One region of the Brevibacillus sp. TJ4 genome, then DNA from elsewhere that is predicted to be linked to it. Evidence: predicted binding sites of a transcription regulator. Region 1 holds the regulator's gene; each other region holds the start of a gene.
The links. Region 1 encodes LexA, which represses DNA repair genes until DNA is damaged. Its sites were predicted from a motif close to CGAACATATGTTCG; they were not measured.
Positions count from the first base shown of each region.

Region 2: the regulator LexA is predicted to act here: its motif matches at 2,526-2,539, upstream of ACAF76_RS07465 (DNA polymerase IV).
Region 3: the regulator LexA is predicted to act here: its motif matches at 1,341-1,354, upstream of ACAF76_RS07665 (YolD-like family protein).
Region 4: the regulator LexA is predicted to act here: its motif matches at 2,161-2,174, upstream of ACAF76_RS06280 (WYL domain-containing protein).

Region 1 covers NZ_CP185865.1:1,907,108-1,911,485, reverse strand. The annotation lists gene ACAF76_RS09320 (winged helix-turn-helix transcriptional regulator) at 1-412, opposite strand, end outside; gene ACAF76_RS09315 (DJ-1/PfpI family protein) at 553-1,074, shown strand; gene ACAF76_RS09310 (DUF896 domain-containing protein) at 1,208-1,405, opposite strand; gene ACAF76_RS09305 (LysM peptidoglycan-binding domain-containing protein) at 1,482-1,847, opposite strand; gene lexA (transcriptional repressor LexA) at 2,030-2,653, shown strand; gene ACAF76_RS09295 (DUF456 domain-containing protein) at 2,727-3,212, opposite strand; gene glnA (type I glutamate--ammonia ligase) at 4,292-4,378, opposite strand, start outside.
Region 2 covers NZ_CP185865.1:1,557,090-1,561,467, reverse strand. The annotation lists partial or broken gene ACAF76_RS07475 (LacI family DNA-binding transcriptional regulator) at 1-663, opposite strand, end outside; gene ACAF76_RS07470 (hypothetical protein) at 823-1,227, opposite strand; gene ACAF76_RS07465 (DNA polymerase IV) at 1,224-2,471, opposite strand; gene ACAF76_RS07460 (hypothetical protein) at 2,693-4,198, opposite strand.
Region 3 covers NZ_CP185865.1:1,595,434-1,599,811, reverse strand. The annotation lists gene ACAF76_RS07675 (NucA/NucB deoxyribonuclease domain-containing protein) at 1-336, shown strand, start outside; gene ACAF76_RS07670 (hypothetical protein) at 449-730, opposite strand; gene ACAF76_RS07665 (YolD-like family protein) at 976-1,320, opposite strand; gene ACAF76_RS07660 (FadR/GntR family transcriptional regulator) at 1,444-2,187, opposite strand; gene ACAF76_RS07655 (SDR family NAD(P)-dependent oxidoreductase) at 2,447-3,208, opposite strand; gene ACAF76_RS07650 (4-carboxy-4-hydroxy-2-oxoadipate aldolase/oxaloacetate decarboxylase) at 3,209-3,910, opposite strand; gene ACAF76_RS07645 (PIG-L deacetylase family protein) at 3,907-4,378, opposite strand, start outside.
Region 4 covers NZ_CP185865.1:1,315,156-1,319,533, forward strand. The annotation lists gene ACAF76_RS06260 (DNA/RNA non-specific endonuclease) at 1-30, shown strand, start outside; gene ACAF76_RS06265 (YkgJ family cysteine cluster protein) at 96-443, opposite strand; gene ACAF76_RS06270 (DUF2935 domain-containing protein) at 647-1,453, opposite strand; gene ACAF76_RS06275 (hypothetical protein) at 1,551-1,859, opposite strand; gene ACAF76_RS06280 (WYL domain-containing protein) at 2,216-2,431, shown strand; gene ACAF76_RS06285 (LysE family translocator) at 2,461-3,087, opposite strand; gene ACAF76_RS06290 (class I SAM-dependent methyltransferase) at 3,107-3,880, opposite strand; gene ACAF76_RS06295 (hydroxymethylglutaryl-CoA lyase) at 3,924-4,378, opposite strand, start outside.

The sequences.
Region 1 (4,378 bases):
TCTGCACGCCAGTAGCGGTACAGGAACCTGCGCAGGCAGCCTCATACTCTTCGCCTTTTAGCGACTCCAGCCTTTTCTTTCCCCATTCGTACATCATTTCCACGATCGGCAATAGCGTCATGCCCAGTTCGGTCAAGGAATACTCGACTCTGGGCGGAACTTCGGGATACACCTCTCTGTGCACGATCCCGTCCTCCATCAATTCACGCAACTGATTGGTCAGCATTTTATGCGATATTTTCGGGAACAAGCGCTGCAGGTCGCGGAACCGATGCGGCCCTTCTACCCCCAGATGCCACAGGATCACGACCTTCCACTTGCCGCTGATGACCGATAGCGTAAGTTCCTTTTCGCAATGGTAATCGCCATTTTGAATTTTCTCTTTAATTTCTTTTCGCAACGTATCCGCCATGCAGGTCGCACCTCCTTCGCCAATAGTAACATTTTTGTAACCACCGTACAAAAATGTGCGTTCTTCACAGCCTGTCCACTTCGGTATAGCATAGGTAATGCAAAAACTTTGAATCTGAACCAGACAAGGGAGGTCTTTTTATGAATAAAAAAGCACTGCTCATTATCCCGCCGGATCGTTTTAATGAGGATGAATTGAATCATCCGAAAGAAGAGCTGGAAAAGGCAGGCGTCACGGTAACGGTCGCCAGCACCAAAACGGGTGAAATTACAGGCGACAATGCCGGTGTAGCGACTGCTGAAGTAGTCTTCTCCGAAGTAACTGCCAGCGACTACGATGTGGTAGCCGTGATCGGCGGCTCCGGAACGATCGATTACCTGTGGGGCAATGAAGAGCTGATCCAATACTTGAAGCAGGCGTACGAGAAAAACATCCTCGTCAGCGGCATCTGCGCCGGTTCCGTAGTAGTCGCAAAAACAGGACTGCTCTCCGGTCGCCAAGGCACCTGCTACCCTGTAGACGTGATGATTGACGAATTGAAAGCAAACAACGTCGAGTACCTCGTCCAACACGTCGTCAAGTACGATGATGTCATCACAAGCGATGGACCAGAAGGCGCAAGAGAATTTGGACAAAGCCTTGTCGAAGCGCTGAGCAAATAACGCATCGACAGATCACACATCATTTGGCCACCTTTTCGCAAGGTGGCTTTTTCATGATTACAGGACGGAAAAAGACATCCGAGCTTGCGAGCCAGGATGCCAGTCCATGCAACATTCGATCTATGCCTTTCTTTTAATGCTTCGGCCCCTTCTCGTCGAGGTCCTCCACATAGCGAATCGAGTCCAAATTTGCTTTCAAAGAATGCTTTACTGCGTCGATATACTTTTGGCGAAGCTGCTTCTGCTCGCTTTTCTCTTCCTCTGTCAAACCCGCTTCGCGAGATTTTTTCGCCAGTTCATTGATTCGTTTGATTTCCGCGTCAGTTACCACTGCCGGTTCCTCCTGCCTCTGTACTAATGCGCTCTATTATACCACATGAGGCAAGCCGTGCAAGCGCGCGAGCACATTACCCCAGCGGGATGCGCAGCGTCTGACCAGGGTAGATGATGACCTCATCGAGGCCGTTGATCTCCTTGATCTTTTCCACCAGTTCCGGAACATCCGGGTTGGCATCATTTTTGTAGAGGTTGGCCAGCTTCCACAAACTGTCTCCCTGAACGACTGTCACTTCCATAACAGACTCAGCCTGCACCGGTGCTTCAGGCAGGTCGACAGAGCCCTTTGCGGAAGATGCAAACACCAGTTCTGTCAGCAAGTAAAAAAAGAGAGCGAATGAGAGCAAAAACAAAATGGCTTGTCCACGTGTAATCCCAAGGCGACCCCGACGTCCTTCCTTCTTGTCCAACCCGCTGTTCGAGCGTACTCCGTTCATCGATAACCCCTCCTGCAAACATACGTTCTATTCGTTGTCATAATCATATATGCGAACATACGTTCATGTCAAGCGGTTTTTCCGATCTGATTTTTTCGAGAAAAAACGAACTTATGTTTGTCGAACGCAAGATCCCATGGTATAATATAGAAAACATGTTCGAGAAAATTGAGGTGTCCCCCATGTCCAAATTATCCAATAGGCAGCAGGCCATCATTGACTTTATTCGCAAGGAAGTACGCGACAAAGGGTATCCCCCTTCCGTCCGGGAAATCGGCGAAGCTGTCGGCCTGGCATCCAGCTCGACTGTTCACGGCCATCTGGCTCGTCTGGAAAAAAAGGGCCTGATTCGCCGCGACCCGACCAAGCCGCGTGCCATTGAACTGCTCTCCGAAGAAGATCGTTTCCAGGAAAGCTTTGAAGACCTCGTCGTTCGTGTACCTGTCATCGGGAAAGTCACTGCCGGTCTTCCGATCACGGCGATCGAAGACGTGGAAGAGTACTTCCCACTGCCAGAGAACATCGTCACGTCGGACAAGGTGTACATGCTCCGCGTATCCGGCAACAGTATGATTGAAGCGGGAATTCTCGATGGTGACTACGTCATCGTCCGCCAGCAAAGCGTCGCCAACAACGGCGATATCGTCGTGGCGATGACCGAGGACGACGAAGCGACCGTAAAGCGCTTTTTCAAAGAGAAAAACCACTTCCGTCTCCAACCGGAAAATGCGACGATGGAGCCGATCATCCTCGAGTCAGTCACGATTCTCGGAAAAGTGATTGGCGTATATCGGCTGCTTCACTAGTCACATGCTACATAAAAAACGCCAGTACCCTCTCGTACCATGAGGATACCGGCGTTTTTTCTCTTGGGATCGGCTAGATTGCCAGGAAGAACCAGATAATCATTGCAATTTGCAGCACGACCTTCACCACAGCACTTCCCAGGAATCCGAGCAAAGAGCCAAAGCCTGCTTTGATCGCCCGCTCCAATGGTTGGTTCTGTACGAACAATTCCACCAGGACTACGAATACAAACGGCAGGATAATCATGCCAAAAGGGGGGAAGATGAAAATCCCCAGGATGATCCCCAAAACCGCAGCAAAAGATGACCATTTTGAGCCGCCGTACCGTTTGACGAAATACATATTGGTCAAAAAGTCAGCGCCGAACAACAATACGCTTAATCCAACCATCCCCCACCAGAAAGAGGCTGGCAAGCCTGCCCCCGGGTCCGCCACAAAAAAATGGTACAGCAAAAAGCCGGCCCATAACAGAATCGTATCGGGAATAACGGGCAAGAAAATCCCGGCAATACTTAATGCAAACAACGCGACGATGACGATCCACAGCAAGATATCCATGCGTTTCCCTCCTCTCTTGAATACTACGAATGATTTGCAAAATCGTTGCAAACGTCTACTGCCGCTTCATCAGCTTGGTCATTTTTCGCTTCTTGTACACCTGCCTGTCCATCTGTAGGGCGTGAAATGCCTTTTGCCTGCAATAACCTCACCAAGTTGTTCTCCACAGGGTCATTCACGGAAGTGCCAACCTGATTTGGCGACATTTTTACCGCGGCTCTCGATCCAGTCTCCGCAACCTACTTGCTCACCTTTCCGTTTACACATCGTGTGTTTTTAAATCGAAGTTGAACGAATGAAAATGGGCAAGCTACCTCAACTATTACCCAAGCACGATCCTTTTCCTGGAATAATCTGTACAAACTAGTAAGGGTGGTGTAATGAAGTTGGGTAAATTTTCGTTCGCAGGATCTTTTAGTTATCGGAACGCTGGGAAAAAGTTTATCCTTTTTGTCCCGAAAGGAGTAGGCGGAACATTCGCAATCTCAAACAACAGCAAAAATTCTTTTTGGCTTATTCTGGATGGCGTGAAGGAGTTTCGCGTGAAGCCGTTCAGTATAGCCAGAATTTTCATTTCATCGCCAGGATTTCCAACGAGAATATCCATTCAAACACGTGGAGCAGCCAAGGGCTCTTTTATCTACCAACAAAAATAAAGGAGAGGTCCGCTTATCCAGCGGACTTTTTTATTGCCGGTGTGTGAATTGCACCTGGCGCCAATTTAGTTTTCGTGATTCCCCATCCTTTGTATTGATTTGTTGAAATCATATCCAAACATTATTCAATGAAGAAAAAATGAATTGGTGGGATTTGCATTGCCATCGGACCTATCGTATGGCTCATTACCTTGTTTCACCAAGACCAGCAAGTCAAAAAAGTCGGACGTACAGCACTGTATTTCTCAGTTGTCTTCTTTTCGCGTTCTATCCTTAATTGATTCTTACATTTGATGACATACACAAACAGCTCGGTGCAATGAACGAAGACTTGCACTTCGCGATCTCACACCTTGGCCGAAAATTGAATACTGCCCGTACGCAAAAACCCCTCGCACCATACGGCACAAGGGGTTTCGCCTATTAATACGTGTTCATGTACTGCTCGCGCTCCCAGTCGTGAACGCGTGTGCGGAACATATCCCACTCGATTTCTTTTGCTTCGATGAA
Region 2 (4,378 bases), 350 kb from region 1:
GTAATCCGTCTGGAGCACGAAGCGCTCGTCCAGTGCGATCCCGTTATCCTCGAGCACTTGCCGAAACGCCTGGAAGCGGTAGCGATCGCTCGTCCGGTTGAGGTTGCCCATCATAACGGCAATGTGCCGATGGCCGAGCTCGACCAGATGGGAAGCCGCCTGATACCCGCCCAAATAGTCGTCGACAGACACGACGTCGATCATCAGTTCAGGGATGTCCTGGGCGATCAGGGCAACCGGCATCTGCTCCTGCAACAGCTCCTTCAAGACGCTGTGGTTGCGCGTGGTCGTTCCGATGATAATGCCGTCCACGCTCTTTTGCTTGAGCAAAGACAGGTACATTTCTTCTGTCTCGGGGTTGTTGTCTGTATTGCACATCAACAGGTTGAAGCCCAACTCCCGGCCGCGGTCCTCTACCCGTCTGGCAACCTCGGCAAAAAACGGGTTGGCCACATCGGGAATGATCAGGCCGATCGTGCGCGTCCTCTTTCCTGTCAAGGCAGAGGCCAACACGCTGGGCTGGTACCCGAGTGATGCGATGACGTCCATTACTTTTTGCTTCGTCTTCTTGCTGATCCGGCCCTTGTTGTTGATCACTCTGGATACGGTCGATATCGATACCCCCGCTTTCTCTGCCACATCATAAATCGTCGTCTTCATTTCTCCTCTCCTCTCGTCCGAACTTGGTACACAACCAGAAGGCGACGGGAGCGCAAAGAAAAGAGAAAGCGCTTGCTCTTCGCTTCCTCCAGTTTACAGGCTCCTTTTTCTTTTCGCAATCATTGTTATGCGCAAATCACCGCTTTTTCGCGAAGATTTCGCTCAGGTCGCCTGCTCTCCCGCCCGCTGTCCTGCCCGGACGACCCACAGGCGGATTAGCTCCTGGCACTCCGCCCGCAGGATTTCAATCGAATAGGCCGCCTCGCGCAAGTAGCCGCGCTGCCGGTACTGCACGACGTACAGATGCTCCTGCCGTCGTGCGCTGACCACGTAGCAGCCCTGTTGGCGCAAAAGGCGGCGAATCTGGTGGTGCTGCCGCTCCGCCCAGCGCGACAGCTCCTGAAAGAAGCAGTCGTAGGAAAGCGAGAGCTTCAGCGGCACGCTGCACACCCGTTCCAGATCGACCATGGCGACGCGAAACAAAATGCCAAACAAGATATACCGGCGTACCAGTTCCTGTTCACGCAGACACTCTTGTTGCTCAATCGGCAGCTCCGGTTTGCTCACTTGTAGTGGCCTCCGATCTTGCGGGCGCGCTCCTTGGCCTGCCCCGCGCCAAGCACGGAGGCAGCCCGCAGAATCGCGTCATGGCCGTATTTGGCGCGAATCGCATCCATCGCCTGGGCCAACGAGCGCCGCTTCGGCTGATCCGTGAACAGATTGAGCTGCAGCACATTGTCGGGGACGAGCTGCTCCAGACTTACCCCGACGCTGCGGACTGGTGTGCCCTGCCAGTGCTGCTCAAACAGGCGGCAGGCCGCTTCATACAGCTCCATCCCGTCATTGGTCTGCTCGGCCAGCTTCAACTGGCGTCCAAAGCCGACCGGAGCGCCAAAATCAGCGCCGCGACAGCCGACAGTGACGACCGAGCCCATCAGTTGCTTGCTCCGCGCCCGGCGGCACACTTCCTCGCACAACTCCAGCAGCACCACCTTGATCTCCGCCGCCGTATGGTAATCGCGCGGCAGTGTCATGTGGTGGCCGATTCCTTTCTGCGTATCATGGGCATGCGGCGACACCGGGGAATCGTCCAGTCCGTGTGCCGTTCGCCACAGCACTTCCCCGTTCACGCCCCAGCGCTTGCTCATCACCGCCGGGGACAGCGCCGCCAACTGCCCGATCTGGTATACGCCCATGCGGTGAAAATGCCGCTTCATCCGCGACCCCACCCCGAACAGCTTTTCAATCGGCAGCTTCCACAGCGTCTCCGCCAGCTCCTCCCGCTTGAGCCAAAAAACTCCGCCCTCCTGCTTCTTGGCGAAGTTGTCGCACGCCATTTTCGCCAGAACCTTGTTCTCTCCGATGCCGACACGGCAGTTGACCCCGGTTTCCATCCAGACGCGCTGGCGAATTTGCGCGGCCATCTGGTACACGTCGCCGCCAAACAGGTGGATGCTGCCTGTCACATCCAGGAACTGCTCGTCGACGGAGTACGGTTCCACCTTGTCGGTAAACGAATGAAAAATTCCCGTAATCTGCAACGAAGTGCGCAGGTAGGTTTCCATGCGCGGACGCACGACGACGAGATGGCGGCACTTTTGCTGGGCCTGCCACAGCGCTTCTGCCGTGACGATGCCGTACGTTTTGGCGATCGGACAGGCGGCCAGAATGACGCCGCTGCGCCTCTCGGGATCTCCGGCGACGACGATCGGCTTCTCCCGCAAGTGCGGGTTGGCAGCTTTCTCGATGCTGGCGTAAAAACTTTGCATGTCAATCAGAAAAACTATCCGCTTGTTGTTTTCGCTGGCCATCCTGGACCATCCCCCAAACAGAACGTCTGTTCTCTTTTCTTATCCGTAGTATAGCAAACAAATGTTCCTATTATACATTGTATTTTTTTCCATCCAGACAGGTGCCAGGTCCAGGCGGTAAAACGAAAAGAAAAAAGCCTGGACAGACGCGGCTTTCGCACCCGACCAGACTTTGTTTGCTTGCGATTCCTTTTTGGCATAGCACACAGCAGCCGATCAGCCTATCCCGCCAGCTCCTGCTCCGTGCGAACATACAGCCACTTGCCATCGTCAGTGACGTTGAGCAGACGCAGACCGAACGGCAAGCCCGTAGCCAGCACACGCTCTTCACGGCGATCTACGTCGTACAAGGCAAGCGCATGTGTGCTCCAATCATCCGACTCCCAACGCGTAAGCGCCAACAGATGGCTGTCGGGCAACCAGATGCCATCGTTTCCGGACCATTCCATGACCAACTGCGATCCCTGATACAAACCGCCACCGAAGAACAACTGGTACATCCCGTCATCCGACTGCACATAGTCAGACCAGGCATCCTCTGGCACAGGCGGGTTCCAGCTCGTCACCGCTCCCGTCTTCCAATCGTAGCGCCAGCGCAACTCCGCCCAATCCCCTTCCGTTTTCAGCATCCGGAATGTAGCCTGCAGCCCGTCGTCAGCAAAGCGGATCGGCACAGGCGTATTGTGCAACTCGTCGATCGGGACTACTCCCTTCACGGCACCGCTCAGATGCTGGACGACCTTGCCCGCTTCCAGATCGTAAAGAAGGAAATCCAGATCCTGCTTCTGCTCCGGTTTGCCGACAGCCATCAGCAAATGGCGGTGGTCACGGCTGAAACTCGCTCCGTAGACATGGGCTTCGATCTGTACCCGCGAGACCCACTCGCTTTGCGGAGGCTCCCCTCCATCTGCCGGCCAGTTGTAAAAAAAGCCGCGGCGATCCGCCATGAAGTCGCCTTCCCCGGTGTACACCTGGAGCAGTTCTACCGGGTAGTCGGTCAGGCTGCCTTCCTGAAGGTCGTAGAGCGAATACAGCTTCGGATACAGCGCGTCGCACTCGCAGTAGTCGGTGAAGCGGCTGAGCAGCAGGTAGCGCGAATCCGGGCCAATCACATTCATGTTGTAATAGACGGAGAAGTCTGTCACCTTTTCACGCTCAGCCCCATCGACAGACATTTTCCACACCTGCTGAGGCATGATTGCAACAGCCCAAAAATCCGGCGTTTCCTCACCAAGCGACCTTCCCTTCGCCGTTTTTGCCCCGGTTACGTCAATGCGGTACTCCAGCCAACTGTCTTCCTTTGTAAATGGCCGGGGCAGCTCTGCCTGCAGATGAAGCTGCTGGTCGTGTACCCAGTGAAACCCCCACACCGGCTCGACGAAGTTCATCTCCCCGACTGCTCCCCGGGCATGTTCGCGGATCACCTTCTCCACGCTCTGCCGATCCATCGCTTCGCGGAAAAACAGCGTGTACGCCTGTGGCTCCGGCCCGACTACCGTGCGAATCGGCGACTGCAGGCGCGGCTCCTCCACCAGTCGAATGACCACGTCATGCTCCATGGCAGCGTAGTCATAGGGGAGTTCCGTCACCGGCGGCACCTGGTCCGACGTGGCTGGACCCGGTTCATTGCTGCCGGACGCCTGGGGTGATTCTGTCGCACTGCATCCCATCAATACAAAAAACAAGCAACTTACAAGTCCGAATAACGCAAACCGCGACAAGCGCATGCTGTCATCCCCTTTTTTTCCAGCTTACACCTCTTTATACAGACGTCATCCCCTCGGCAATGTTACAGCGGTAGGTGAAAAAAGGCGCTCCTGATCAAGAAAACCGCTGCGTACCGCTCGGGTGCTTTCCAGCCCTGTGTGAATGAAACCAAAAATGGTTCGAAATACTACATGCAACTG
Region 3 (4,378 bases), 310 kb from region 1:
GCGGCAACGGCCGAGCTGCTGCTCGAATTCCCGGCTGACCGCTATCCCGAGACAGCCGCGCATATTCGCGAAGCGATTGCCAAGGGTCATTCTGAAGTATGCACAATCGACCGCAGCGGAGCCGAAGAAAACCGCGATGAATCGCTGCGCGGCATCCCGACCAAACCCGGTTATGACCGTGACGAGTGGCCGATGGCGATGTGTGCGGAAGGAGGAGAAGGCGCAAGCGTCTCCTATATCGATCCCTCCGACAACCGGGGGGCCGGAGCATGGGTCTCCAATCAACTGGAGGATTACCCGGATGGCACGCGGGTGCGCTTCGTCGTCAATGAGTAACGTCTTTTCCTGACACAAAAAGCGGGCCGTCCTGATCCCGCAAACACGACAAAAACCCCCTCCGCGCACGTTTTTTGCGAGAGGGGGTTTATTCGTGTGGCATCACAGTCGCTTACGAGATGCCGTTCTTTTCTGTACGTCGGTTTACGATGTGGTGTCCCGGCGGCAATCCCCGCTGCCGCAAATCGTCTTCGGTCATAATATGGAGCGTCTCTTCTTTTGACGGCATCGGCATCAGACCGCCCAACGGACTCATCACCCGTCCCACCGTATCCGTCTCAATGACCAAGTACAACCCTTTGCCTTCCAGTTGTCGCAAAAATTCCGCCCAGCATTTGGAAGTAATCAAATCGGCGTGCTTGGTGAAAATGACACCCATTTCCTGTGCGAGCATGTACAATCTCCTTTGTCCTATCATCAGCTATCTGTATGAAAAAGATACCCTAACGATACAAGGAAACACCCTTTCCGGCAAAATCCACAGTAAGCCGGATTACGCGAAAAAGCGCTGATTTTGTTCAATTTTTGCTTTCCTCATGGCGCCTCGTGATCGCGCGGGGCACTTTCACCGCGGCACGTTGTTTTTTGCGGCTTGCCCCGGCAAAATGAGGCGGTGTCCAGTATTTTCTTGACGGCTGCCTAGACGGTCTGTACCCGCAGCAGTTGATCCAGCTTGATCCAGTGCACCTCTTCGTCATGGACCAGCTTGATTTGCCCCTGGTAGGGATCGATTTTGCGCACCCAGCCCCACGCTTCTTCGGCGACGCCGAGCTCACCCTTTGTCCGTCTCCACCAGCTCACGCGAATCGCCTGGCCGAAATGGATGCTCTCGCGGATCGTCTGCTGGATTTCCTCGATCTCATCGGCTTCCAGCAGAGGCTGCGGGATCAATTGCAAATCCGCCACATACTCCAGGTAGGCCTCTTTTTGCTCGGGCAAGACAAAACGCATCGAGGCGAACAGATCATCCTTTTTGCTTGGCATATGCTCCCCTTCTTTACAAGCGAACTTATGTTCTTATTATATGCCGCTGTTGCTGTTTTATCAACAGCAACAAAATACCCTCCGGTTGGCGGATACTGCCAGCAGAGGGAGGGGGAGACAGGCCTAGTATTTGCTTTTCTTCGTTTTTCCTTGCTGATTCGTCGTGATCAACTGGGAGACGCGGGTGAGCAGTTCGTACATTTTTTGGCGGGCAAGCGCCCCGTCCTTGTCACAGATCGCCTGCATGACCGCCCTGTGCCGATCCAGAATCTCTTCATTCGGTCCTGGAAAAGGCTCTGCCGGACTTTGCCTGATGGCATGAAAGGTCGTATGGCGGCTTCGCTCCAGCGCCAGCCGCAACGTCTGCAGCAAGCTGATGATCAGTTCGTTGTTGGACGCCTGGATCAAGCTGAGATGGAAGTCGTAGTCGGCCTTCACCCACTCTTCTTCATCGTCAAGCGAGGCTTGCAGCCGCTCAAAACATTCCTGGATATGCTGAATGTCCTGCTCCGTCGCATTGCGCGCAGCCAATTCCATCGCGGCTGGCTCCAGCGCCAGTCTGACCTCCGTCAGATTCGTCAAAAACGCGTGGTTGTCCTCGACTTCGGATGCCCAGGTCAGGACATCCCGGTCCCACCATTGCCAATTCGAGCGCGGACAGACTCTTGTGCCAATTTTTGTCGTCGATTCAATGAGCCGGCGTGCAGCCAAACTTTTTAACACCTCACGTACAACGGTACGGCTTACTCCTTTCATGGCACTGAGGTCTTCCACCTTGGGGAGCGATTGCCCCGGCTGCAAGACGCCATGAACGATCTGACGACCCAACTCATGCAGTAACTGGTCGCTTAGGTTTTGTAGTGACATACAGAGGCTCCTTTTTCTGTCGGAATGTTTTGACGATGGACAGGCTGATCTATCGTAATGACGGACGAGCGTCATCGTGGTTCCAAAATACGCGCCATTCATTTTCTGGGCGGAGAAAAGCCCGATACCCTATCATTTGGTAATATTATAATGTAATAAGTTGATTGTCAAACCTGCACAAAAAAGACAACAGCGGTCTGCCCGGCGAACCTGTCGCCCGGAGCAGCCACTGTCGTGTCGGCTATACGTATGATATTCGCTACAGCATCAGGCTCCCGCCGTTGACATCCAAAACGGCTCCATTGATATAGCTTGCCTGATCCGAGACGAGGAAGGCGACGGCATTGGCTACTTCATGGGGCTGGCCAATACGCCGCAGCGGTGTCCGCAGTGCCGCCTGGCGACTCAACTCCTCATCCACACTCTGCGTCATCGGCGTGTCAATCCGCCCCGGGATGACTACATTGACGCGGATGCCTGAGGGACCGTACTCGCCGGCGAGCTTGCGGCTCAACCCCAACAGCCCTGATTTGCTGGCTGCATAATGCGCGGAAGTAACCGGACTGTGCGTGCGGGCCGCTTGCGAGCAAATATTGACGATCGAACCCGTCCCGTTTTCCACCATCATCTCCAGTGCGGCTTTGCTGCAAAGAAAAGGCCCTGTCAGGTTGACAGCGATCACCCGGTTCCACTCCTCAAGGGAAATGTCCTGAAAGGGAATCGGTCCGTTCGCCGCTTTGGGAGAGATGCCAGCGTTGTTGATGAGATGATGCAATGTGCCGAAGTGCCTCTTTATGTACTGTGACCCCTCCGCCACCGCATACGGGTCCGACACATCCAGCGGGAGAGCCAAAACTTCTAAGCCGGAGGTAGAAAGCTGTTCCGCCAGTCGCTGCAGTCCGTCTGCGTGCAGGTCGCTAATAATCAGATGGCTGCCTTGCTCCACCAGCTTTTCACTGATGGCCCGTCCGATGCCGCCCGCCGCTCCGGTAACCCAACTAATCTGATTGCCACGCTTCATTTATCGTTCCACCTTGTCCGTGTGGTGATCTACATACACAACGCCGAGTGAGCGCAGTTTTTCCCGCAGACCGTATATATCCAGCCCGAGTTCGCCATTGGCGAGGCGCTCCCTGACTTTTTCCTCGCGCTCCGTACGCCCCTGTGCTGCCTCAGCCACTGCTGCAGCATGCGCTTTCGGCACAACGACGACGCCGTCTCTGTCACCGATCACGACATCACCCGGATGCACGATCGCACCGGCACAGACGACCGGTATATTGACCGAACCCGGGGTCGCCTTGACCGTGCCTTTTGCCGAAAACGCTTTTGCCCATACCGGAAATTGCAATTCTGTCAGCTCGGTCGTATCCCGCACACCTGCGTCGATGACTAGCCCTTGCACACCGCGTGCCTGTGCCGACACACCGAGCAGTTCGCCGAACATGCCGTCCGTCGACTCCGACGTGACGGTGATCACGAGAACATCGCCCGGCTTACACATTTCCATCGCTGCGTGAATCATCAGATTGTCGCCGGGGTGGCACGACACCGTAACGGCGGTCCCGCACATCCGCGCGGAATCGTAGATGGGTCGAAGATACGGATGCATCAGTCCGCTGCGATCCATTGCTTCGTGCACGGTAGCCGTACCGTAGGCTTTCAGCAGTTCCACGGCGTCGCGATCGGCCCGCTCTGCATTCATCACGATCACTGGTTTCATACGAGCAATCCTCCTACATACGGGTACACCCGCTGAAACGCTTCCGCATACTTGATCGTGCTGCCCGAGATATTGATTGCGCTGCCCGAGTTTCGACCCGCCTGCATGCCACGGCGTCTCGCCAGCTCGGTGTAATACTCCCACAAATGCTCCTGCGCGTTCATGCACTCCATCGCTTTGCGTTTTCGCTCGAACACCGAGGTAATGTCGAGCAATACATCGACCTTGAAGTTGCATTGCTCGGGCTGATGCGGTTCAAACAAAAACACGGGCGGGGCACCGAGTATCCCGTGCTGCGACGGATAGCCTTCTGCCTGGGCGAGAATCCGGCATTCCAGGACAAAGTCAGTCGTACGCTTGTGATCGTAGTTATACGGGTCTTCCAGCGAGTGCGTCAGGATGATCTCGGGCTGATGCTCCCGAAATTCCTGGACGATTCCATCCCGCAATTCCGCAGTCGGCTGGAGC
Region 4 (4,378 bases), 590 kb from region 1:
GATATTGTGATGAGCCGCGATTCGAAATAGACCCTAATTGACGCAACCCGTCTCTTTATGCACAGAAGGCGGGTTGTTGCTTTTGTCCTTCCAGTCTACGAAAAGTCTTTCCACGTAAAATCAATGCTGAGATAGCCGACCGGCTTTTCTCTAAGCGGGACGTTTTCCTTGGTAGCCAGCTGTGGCTTGCGGAAGCAGACGAGCTCCTTGTAATAGCCAAAAGCCCGGCAGATACCCGGTCGTACGGCGTGGATGCCGCAGCGGTCATTGTCCTGGTCGTAAAAGATGCACGTTCCAAACAGTCTGTGCTGCTTTTGCAACGCGGCTCGCATGTTGCGCGGCATGGCTTTTACTTTTTTTCGTATTTGTTTGAACTCTTTCTCTGTGATCGGGACGGGGCCGCAGCACAACCCTTTGCAGCCTTGGCAAGGCAAACTTTCCATGCAAAACACCCTCCTCGCTATGTCGCAGACAAATTGAAAAAACAAAAAAGCTACCATGCATGGCAGCTCTTCGCGACATTGATTCATTCGATTTTTTTGCATCAGGCAGTTTTTGCGTGTATCCTGCATCGACGTGCCAAAAGACGGATTTTTCATCTTCTACCATTATTATAGCACGTTTTCAGGGCGCGTGTCCGCTCTGTTTATTCCACCCTTGGTCTGGTCGGGTAGCAGTCCGGCACGGTGACGTCGGAGACCTCGGATAATTTCATCAGGTAGTAGCATTCTTCGCGTGACATGTGATCGGCCATCAAGGGGGTGAGTACGCCCAACAGTTCGTTGCTCATCCGCATTTCTTCCAATTCGTGCAGGAATCCCTGGAACAGCTTGATCTCCATTTCGGTCTGGTGATGGAAGCGCGACAGAGCGGGGAAATGCTGCAGGTTCGTACGCAGGTAGCCAGCCAGTTCGACTGCCTTGATGAAGAAATGTTCGAATTGAGTCGTGAACCGTTTGCTCTTTTGCTGCGTGTCGTGTTCAACCATGTCGAGCAGAGCGGTGATCGTAGCAGCATGACCGGCTGCATCGGGGAGCCACAGGAGATGTATGTCGATCGGATGCTCGGGGGCAAGCGGTTTGCCTGACTGGAAGGCTTCGAGAATCCGCTGGTATTCCTCTAGCTCATTGACCATGTGGTTGAGAAACGTCGGAGAGAGGCTGAGCGAGATTTTTCCTACGAGATGTCTTTCCAGAAGATGCAGCTTGAATTCCCGCAGGTTTTCGACCTGCACGCACGCCCGATGGTGGAGATCGTACACTTCCTCAGGGGACAGTTGTTTACGCGCGTACTCCAGCAGGTCATCGAAAGCATTGATAAAGTAGTGCGCCCGTTCCACTTCGGCCTGTTCGTGGGGGCCGAGCGACTCAAAAATAAAGCGGCCGTGATCGCCGAGCACTTGCAACCAGAAACGGTGTTCAAACAGGATGTTTTCGCGTATGTCGTTATTCACCTTGTTCCCTCCTTGCTAACACTTCAGCATATGTCACGATGCCCAGAGAGGTGTGAGTGCTTTCCAAAAATTCACTTCACAGGGAGGTACTTTCTCATTAAAAAGGAAAAGCGAGTTCAATATTGCGTTCGCGATACAATTGTTCAGCGCGGCGCTTGATCCTGCTGCTCTCAAGAAAGCAAGTTGAGCAATCGCTGATTTGCGTCTCGCATTCATCGATAATAATCCAATGATACGACGGCTTGCCGCCATCCTCGTTTCGTTGCAGACGCAAGTAGTGGTCAACAATTTCCTGAAAAATGATGTCGTGGTGTCGCTTGGAATGAATGATATAACCGTTTTCTTTTTGGTAGTCCCATTGTTTTTGCTTGACGTTCATTTCGTACCCACATTCGGGACATTTCATGCTCGATCCCTCCATGAAGACAGACCCCGGTACTGTGCCTTATCGCGTGGTTAATGCCCAATGTAATGGTTCTCGTCGTCGGAAAACAAAATCTCAGAGCCCAACCAAATCACGGCGGCTATGATACATACGTATACCCATCTGGCGAACAGGGACTTCGAGTGAATGATACAGATCCACCCGGTCAATAGGGTCAAAAGGATAAACGCCATATGGAAGATCACTCCTTTTCTTCGAATACGCACCACAATGCTTTGCGGTTACAAATCCAAAAAATGGGGGAGTGATCCGACTTGAATTGCGAACGAATGTTTGGTTATAATACAAACAAATGTTCTTGTTCGGAGGCGAACATCATGGTAAAAGAGCTTCAGCGCGCAGTAAGCCGTCATCAGGATATACAAATCATCTACATGGGCAGCGCAGGCCAGACGACCCAGCGCACGATCCGGCCGCTTGCGATCAGCGGCGGCAAGCTGAAGGCGTACTGTCTTACGCGAAGGGCACCACGCGTTTTTCTCATCGACAACATTCTCGCCGTCCAGCTCGTCATCAATCAGCAAGTCGTCTGATGGCAATACGAGGCGCATCAGGACACAGGCTACCGGCTTTGCAGAGCTACCTTTACGCCCAGACCGATATAAATCGCACCTGCCATTTTGCCGCTCCAACGGCCGAGCCAGTTCAATCGCTTCGTGACTTTCCCAAGCAGAGTCATACTCAAGGCGATGCCGGTCGTATAGGTAATGCTCATCAGCACAAAAATCATGCCCAGCACCATGAACTGCACCAGCGCCGATCCTTGTTCGGGATGGACAAATTGCGGCAAAAACGCCAGGAAGAACAGTGCTGTTTTCGGATTGAGCACCTCGACGAGGATGGCTTGTCTGTACGTTTGCAATGGCGTGGCCGAGGCAGCTTTCGGAAGGGTCGGGTCAGCAGGTTTCTCCAGAATCGCCCGGATGCCAAGGTACACCAGGTAGGCTGCACCAGCATACTTGACGATGTTAAAGGCAGTCGCGGAGGTCACAAGAATTGCGGAAAGCCCGGCTGCGGCAAACAGGGTGTGGATAAAATCGCCCGTTGCAATCCCCAAGCCGGTCAGCATCCCTGCTTTTTTCCCGCCTTGCATTGTGCGGGTCGCGGTGAGCAGCACAGCAGGACCCGGTATCAAAAAAAGCCCCAGTACAATCACGACAAATGTAGTTAAGGTAGCAGCGGAGAACATGGAATATGCTCCTTCCCATTCATTCCTTTTCTGCGAGGACCATCCAACCGTCGATTTGCACGGAGCGGATCTCGCCGTTTTCAGTCTGGACCGAGAAGTAGTCCACGACAGGAGGCTCAGCGCTCAATACGTGGTCAATGACCGCTTGTACCTGTTCGTCGGACTCTGTCGTGCGGCGCACCCAGACGGGAAAATCGTATGTCTTTTTGCTGCTTTCTTCTTTCACGACGGCCAATCGGTTGTCCGCAAACCAGCCTTTCCATTCCGCGAGTGTATAGCAGCGGCCGTGGCTGTGATCGCGCAGCTTTTCCATCGTATTGACAAATTGGTCCAGCACCGGGTCCTGCGGCGCGACGTTGTCGATCAGCACGAATTTGCCGCCCGGCTTCAAGACCCGGCGGACTTCCTTGACAAAGCGGTCGGGATGCGGAAAATGATGGGCTGCGATCCGGCAGGTAACGAGATCGAAGACGCTATCGAGAAAGGGAAGCTCCTCGGCATCGGCTACCACGTAAGCGATGTTGTCGCAGCTTGGGGCCAAATGGTTGCGTGCCGTTGCGAGCATTTCCCGTGTCAGGTCTGTTGAGAAAACCTGCTGCACGTACGGGGACAAGGTTTTGGCGACATGTCCGCCGCCTGTCGCCACATCGAGCGCAGTCCAGTCGCTTTGCGGCTGCAGCCACTCCACCATTGTCTGCAAGTCACTGCCTTTTGCATGAGAGACGCTGGTTACGTACTTTTCCGCATTTTTGGCAAATTGCTGCTTCACTTTGTCCTTGATCTGTTCTTCCATTATACATCTCTCCTTTTGTTTGTTTCCCGTATCTGCAAGATCGTCAGCGATTTTTCTGAATCCCCGCTTTGAGCATCATTCCGTCGAGCGGGCGACCGATTATGCGTTCCATCCAGGCTGCTGTTTCCAGCAGTTTCGGCAGATTCGTGCCCGTATCGAGGTTCATTCCGCAGAACATGTTCACCATGTCTTCGGTGCATACATTGCCTACTGCTTTCGGTGCAAACGGGCATCCCCCCAGCCCGCCGAGGGAGGCGTCAAAGCGCCGTACCCCTGCCTGGTAGCCGGCGAGCACATTGGCAAGACCAAGACCGCGAGTGTTGTGAAAATGCAGTCCCAATGACAAGGAGCTGCCAAATGCAGTAGAAAAGGCTCCCACGATCTGTTGAACCTGCAGCGGATTGGCCATTCCCGTCGTGTCCGCGAGTGTGAGCGCGGTGCATCCGGCTTGCAAAAATCTCTCCGCCACTCTTGTCACTGTCGCCAGCGGCACGTCTC